DNA from 2 places in the Paenibacillus filicis genome. Region 1 is predicted to be linked to the other one. Evidence: a T-box and tRNA genes for the amino acid it is inferred to sense, from the RefSeq annotation. Region 1 holds a T-box; the other holds one or more tRNA genes.
What was found. The T-box of region 1 lies ahead of ileS (isoleucine--tRNA ligase). A T-box ahead of a tRNA ligase gene usually reads a tRNA of that ligase, here a tRNA-Ile.
Positions count from the first base shown of each region.

Region 1 (3,415 bases):
GACGATACCCATAGACGGAGAATATCGGCACCCAGCTTGTCGCATACCTGATTCGGGTCAATCGTGTTACCAAGCGACTTGGACATCTTCCGTCCTTCACCGTCGAGCGTGAATCCGTGGCTGAGGATGCCATTATAAGGAGAGCTTCCTTTGACGGCGACACCCGTGATCAGCGACGAATTATACCAGCCGCGGTATTGGTCCGAGCCTTCCAGGTACAGATCGGCCGGCCATTGCAGCTCCTCACGCGATTCCAGCACAGCTACATGGCTGGAGCCGGAGTCGAACCAGACATCCATAATATCCGTTTCCTTACGGAAATGATCATGTCCGCAGGAACATACCGTTCCGGACGGCAGCAGCTCCTTCTCGTCACGCTCGAACCAAGCGTTCGAGCCCTCGGCTTCGAAGATACCCGCTACATGCTCGATCGTCGCTTCGTTCACGAGCGGCTCATTGCAGCTGCGGCAGTAGAAGATCGGGATCGGCACGCCCCAGGCACGCTGACGGGAAATGCACCAGTCGCCGCGCTCGGCAATCATATTGTGCAGACGGATCTCGCCCCATTCCGGCGTCCAATTGATCCGTTTGATCTCATCCAGCATCTCCTGGCGGAATTTATCGATCGAGGCGAACCACTGCTCGGTCGCCCGGTAAATGACCGGTTTCTTCGTCCGCCAGTCGTGCGGATACTGATGCTGGATCGTCGTAGCTTGGAGCACGTGGCCGCTCTCCTGAAGCATGTCCGTGATCAGCTTATTGCCTTTCTCGTAGAACATGCCTTCGAAGCCCGGAGCCTCTGCGGTGAAATGTCCTTGATCGTCCACCGGACACAGGACGCCGAGGTTATACTTCTGGCCGATGGCAAAGTCGTCTTCCCCGTGGCCAGGGGCCGTGTGAACGCAGCCCGTACCGGCTTCAAGCGTTACATGCTCTCCTACCATTACAAGCGAGGTGCGGTCATACAGCGGATGCTTGCACAGCACATGCTCCAGCTCGCTTCCTTTATAGGTCGAGAGCACCTTCACGTCGGGCCAGCCGATTTCCTTGGTTGCCGCTTCCAGCAGTCCTTGGGCCAGCACGAACTTCCGTCCTGCCGCTTCCACAAGCACATAGTCGAAGTCCGGATGCAAACTGATCCCCAGGTTCGCAGGCAGCGTCCACGGCGTGGTCGTCCAGATTACGATTGACGCATCCTCCGGCAGCTTACCCTTCCCATCCTGTACCTGGAACGCTACATAGATGGACGTCGAAGTCTTGTCCTTGTACTCGATCTCCGCTTCGGCAAGTGCGCTCTCCGAGGAAGGGGACCAGTAAACAGGCTTTAAGCCTTTGTAGATGTAGCCTTTATTCACCATGCCGCCGAACACGCGGATTTGCTGCGCTTCGTACTTCGGCTGGAGCGTCACATACGGATTGTCCCAATCGCCGCGGATGCCGAGACGGCGGAATTGCTTCTTCTGCTTCTCGACCCACTCCAGCGCATATTCCTTGCAGTAATCGCGGAACTCTGTCACGCTCATCTTCTTGCGGTCGACCTTCCCGCCGTTGGCGATGGCCTGCTCAATCGGCAAACCGTGTGTATCCCAACCCGGTACGTAAGGAGCATCATAGCCCTGCATGGTCTTGAAGCGTACGATAATGTCCTTCAGTACTTTGTTCAGTGCGTGACCGATATGGATATCTCCGTTGGCATACGGAGGACCGTCGTGCAGGATAAATTTAGGCTTGCCCCGGCGGCTCTCCTGGACCAGCTTGTACATATCCACCTCATCCCAATGCTGCTGCAGCTTGGGCTCCGCCTGAGGCAAATTCCCGCGCATCGGAAACTCCGTTTGAAGCAGGTTGAGCGTTTTTCCATAATCTACGTTTGACATCGCTTCTTTTCACTCCTTACTAAGGTTCAACAAAAAAAGACCTCACATCCCAAAGGGACGAGAAGTCTCGCGGTACCACCCTGATTAAGACGCAGGCCTAGGCATGACGAGGTGACATAGACACCTCTGCATGCTTGCTTCACGTCTTCGCTTGGCGATCGATAACGGGATCACCCGATGCTCTCTACTTCCATTCCGGTTCAAGAGACGCTCCTGGGTGATATTCCTTGGCTGCCGAAGTCCGGGCTCCCACCAGCCCCCGGTTCGCTTGCATCGGCCGGACGCCAAGTACTCGTCCCAGTCATCGCTTTCGATTATTCCAACTCATACAGGAGTATATCCAAAAATCCGCGTATCGTCAACTTCGCCCCTTACGGTTGCTCGATTTCAGTCCGTTCGAGCGAATTCCAGTCTTCCTTGCTAAGCAGCTCCAGCTGCGCCTCGATCAGCGTGCGGAAGCGGGTACGGTAGATAGACGCCTGCTTCTTCAATTCTTCAATCTCCACGGACACCTTGCGGGACTTGGAGAGGGATTCATTGATGATGCGGTCGGCATTCTTCTCCGCTTCCTTTATAATAAGCTGCGCTTCCTTCTTGGAGTTCAGCTTCAGTTCATCGGCCGCCTCCTGAGCCACGATAATCGTCTTGCTCAGTGTTTCCTCGATGTTTGCAAAATGATCCAGCCGCTCTTGAATCGTCACAAGCTGATTTTGCAGCTCTTTGTTCTCACGGATCAACGCTTCATAGTCCTTGATCACCTGATCCAGGAACTCGTTGACCTGATCCTCGTCATACCCGCGGAACGAGCGACTGAACTCTTTGTTATGTATATCGAGCGGTGTTAAAGCCATTGTTGCACCTCCTGCAAATTTGACAAGCTAGGCCCGGACAATTCGGCATCCATGCGTACTGCTATATTCGACAGTTGCCAGCATAATCCTGCACACGCATACAAAAAAATCGGCAATTATACATATTTGCCGATTCGAATCCGGTGCCTGCCCTTCTTGCTCAGGCCTTCCACTTCCAGCAGCGTGAAGCGCCCGAAGCCCTTCATGGAGACGACATCGCCTTCCTTGAGCGGCTTACTGGGGTCTTCCTCCTGCTTCCAATTCACCTTGCAGCGGCCCGCCTTGATCGGCACGAGAACCTTGGCTCGGCTCAAGCGGTATACGTCGCTCGCGATCCCGTCCAGACGCAGCGATGCGACAGAAAGCTGCTGCTCCTCCAGCCTAGTCTCTGTTGGCTGAAGCCGCTCGGCTGTTAGAATCTCGGTGCGAACATGCACACGGTGCACCTGACTAAGCTGCAGGGACAGATAGTCGGCGCTCTCCGCGGCGACCACGATATGACAGCCGTCGGGGCGGGGATAAATGTCACCGATCTTGTCCCGCTTCATCCCGAGCCCGAGGATGGCTCCCATGTAGTCGCCATGGTCCAGCTCAGCCAAGCTATCGTCTGGCGAGCTAACCGCGATGACCCGGATCCCCGCGTCCTCGTCCTCCAGCACCCGATAGTCCGGCGCGACGATGGCCCGG
Region 1 is NZ_JBBPCC010000011.1:90,553-93,967, reverse strand. Features, by position in the region: gene ileS (isoleucine--tRNA ligase) at 1-1,877, opposite strand, end outside; T-box leader at 1,928-2,191, opposite strand; gene WMW72_RS17705 (DivIVA domain-containing protein) at 2,249-2,728, opposite strand; gene WMW72_RS17700 (YlmH family RNA-binding protein) at 2,845-3,415, opposite strand, start outside.

Region 2 (3,415 bases), on a different contig from region 1:
GCTGTCATGTTCTCATCTCCTTTATCTAATCGATAAACGACGCCTGTACACCTTGTATTGATCGAAATAGCTTGATGAGCTATAGTTATTATAACATTAATTGGAAGAATAACGATGAGGTCTAAACTTTTTTACCCAAAGTTTACCTCATTCTTTTCTGTTGACTAGGCTGAGAGCATGCTGGAACGGGTTGAGATCGTTCAGGTGGAATGACTTGGAGGTGTAGAGGTGGGAGAGGAATTATTCAGATCTGCTGGTTGGGGTGTTCATGTTCTATCCGTAGAACGTGAGACGGTCAAGTTTCCCAAGGAAGAGGAAGCGCTGGCCTTTCGCTTACACATCCATGGGGATCCATCGATGAAGCTGCGCATGCATGACCAGATTCAGCTTATTGCAGGGCAGGCTGGTACCCCTTCATGGTCAGCTTTTAGAGCCGTCGTTAACCAATATGAATCAGGTTCGTTGTTATTGTTCATAAGCCCTCAGTACGAATCGCGCTTGGAGGAAGTGCTCAGATTTGAGCTACTATTTTCTCCGCTGGCATCCATTATGGGAATCAATGAGGTTATGCAAACCCTTGGCTGGTTTCCCCCGTTTCATTACGCTGAGATTACCCAAGCTGACCTGAGGGTTGAGAAAGAGGGCTTGGGAAAAACGTTGCGCATAACCATCAAAGACACAGCCGGAGATTTCTCCCCCTACGCCGTGTCTTTTCAATTTACAGGTATTCATGAGGAGAAGCTGTCTCCGTTTGACGAACAAAATAGGTTACTTCAATTGGATTTCTGCTATGAGCATGAAGCCATATATGTCTTCATGGATGCGCAGATGGGCTTCGGAGGATCTTTTCTATGCCGCGAGGTTAGTATGAGGGTAGAGTGAATTGCTCGGGCCGATGCTGTGGAGTTTTGTACTCAGCCATGATGAGGACATTGCGGATGAAGCACACGGATTCCGCCCGCGTCAGGTGGTCACCGCCTTGATAGCCCTAGACCATGGCGGCTGCTTTCCTCTGGGATAGCTGCTTGTCGAGCACATACCGAATCGCTTGGTCACCAATTGCGTTAACCCCTGTGTGACCGCTAGCAGCTCCGCAACGGCCGTTCGTGTAATCGGCTTATCGTGCTGCTCGATTTGGAGCGGATACTGATGCGCGGCGGCGAATGTATCATACGTTGCGCTCCAAGTTGTACTCTCCGGCTGTTCCGCTACTCCTTTTATAGCGATCAGGAGCATTTTCAGAAATTGTTCTTCCGTGGTTGTCGTATCCGGACTAAACCTACCAGGAGCCACGCCGCTCACCATACCGTTTTCTAACGCCCATTCGATGTCTGTCTTGGCCCAGTGGTGGCTTACCTTGGTAGTCAGTGATCTGAAGTGCTCCACGAATAAAGACTGATTCGCCGTCTTTGAGATACTTCTTAATATAATCCACTGTATCGAATGGAGTTAATGTTTTATTATCTTTTACTTTTTTCCTTCTTCATCTCGCTCAAGACCTGCTTTAATATTCATTTGAATCTCGAAATTGTCATCCCGTTCCTTGTATCTTTCACCCCAAGTAACTTTCTAGATATTTTTATTATCACGCTTACCATCACTAGGATCGCGATATACAAGATTAACCTCTTTTGTTTTTGATCCCATTAGCTCAACGTAGACAAATTCTGCTGGACTTGTTTTGATACCAAACTGAATCTTTTGCCAAGGATTACTCCCATCTTTCTTTCGCTAAATGCTTTGTCATTTGAAAGGCCTGTGACGATTCCTTTAAGAACAAACTGTCCCTATGTAGGTTGTAGGTTACTCATTATTATTTATCTCTCCTCATAATTTATATTATAATTATTGGTTAATTTAGAGGAAAGATTTCGGTGGATCTCTACTGTCTATTCATATCACCTACTTATCAGAGTAAAATTGTTGTTAGAATGAACTGTGGTTGCAATACAGATAGCGAGACTCGAACTCGCAAGGTGCATTACCGCAGCATTTTAAGTGCTGTGTGTCTGCCCTTCCACCATATCCGCTCAGTGGATCTTGCAGGATTCGAACTTGCGATGATGTGACCAGTTATGAGCTGGTTGCCATCGGCCTCTAGGCGAAAGATCCAGAATATAAATTCATCCTTTGTCACTTTTAATTGATTCAATTGCTTTCTTTATGTTTAATCCCATTTGCTTCACAATTATCTCAACCGAAAGTAACAAAGGAGGTTTATTCATTTGATGTACTCCTATTCTTTTGCGAAGCAGCTGCTTTTTTTGTGTAGTTAATATAGCATTTTCAAAATACTTTAAATTACATTTTTTATTCTTATAAAATTCGACTTTTATTCTTATTTATAAATTCTATTTTGTGCAATAATTTGAAATATTTAATAATGTGTACCTAGTTGTTCAAGGTAAGTTTTTATTGTAAAATCTACTATAAAGGAGGTGCTAAATGGCTGGAACTTTACGAAATCCTACTATTGGTGAAGTTTGGACCTTAGGTGAACCATCTCGAAAGAAATATGAAGAGGCTGAAAACGCAAAACGAAAAATTTTAGACTACATTCCTTTTAAAATCGGAAGAAAATTCGAAATTATTGAAGTTACTAATTTATTTGGTGGCATAAAATTAAAAGATTTACAAAACGAACGCTTTATTTTTCATGCATACAAACATCACCTAGGAAAGAAAGTAAGTAACTAAAAGAAGTCTCTGACTTCTTTTTTTATTTTTACAGATTTTAATTCTGCTCAAGCACTCCTTCTTTTATAGATAAATTCTCATCCTTACAACCACAATCAGCCTCGAACGCATAGAAAAAAACTTTACAGCGGTTCACTGGCAAGTTCCTTTCCATTCTGAACCAAATTATGCACCATTTAATTAGTTCAAGTCTATATGGCTGATCATTAATCTCTTTAATATAAAAGACAACATGCTTTCTGCCTAATGTTCAAAGATGTAAAGTGTACTTTTTATACTAAATCAATATTATTTTTAATTAAGGATCTTAGCAATCTCTGTAACTTGTTATTGGTCTCTTGATTAACTTTTTGAGACATATATGCATCCTCAATGAGTTTTGTTTCTGCCTCCACATCCTTAGTTAAATCGATAAACTGGTTATATGCTAGACCACCATGTTTGACATTCAACATAAACTCCCTTTCTTCACCCTGATAAACAATAGACGAAGAAAAGTCATTAAAATCAGTAGAATAGAATTTTGAAATAAACTTTAAAAAGTGCAATGACATCATTGCTTTCTTTGTATTGTATCCGAACTTATCTATAATCTCTTGTTGTTTATCAGAATTTGGCTTAAGCAAATCCTTCATCTGACCGTGATACATACCATAACAGCTATTATACAAGTTCCTTAAATTGATTCTTGCTAAATCGTCACGCATTCCAATAATTT
Region 2 is NZ_JBBPCC010000039.1:9,265-12,679, forward strand. Features, by position in the region: gene WMW72_RS34210 (GNAT family N-acetyltransferase) at 1-8, opposite strand, end outside; gene WMW72_RS34215 (Imm50 family immunity protein) at 229-882, shown strand; gene WMW72_RS34220 (S-layer homology domain-containing protein) at 964-1,386, opposite strand; tRNA gene WMW72_RS34225 (tRNA-Leu) at 1,949-2,030, opposite strand; tRNA gene WMW72_RS34230 (tRNA-Ile) at 2,035-2,112, opposite strand; gene WMW72_RS34235 (hypothetical protein) at 2,446-2,697, shown strand; gene WMW72_RS34240 (DNA polymerase beta superfamily protein) at 2,970-3,415, opposite strand, start outside.
Region 2: it has a tRNA-Ile gene. The T-box ahead of ileS (isoleucine--tRNA ligase) is inferred to sense a tRNA for this amino acid. The anticodon was not compared.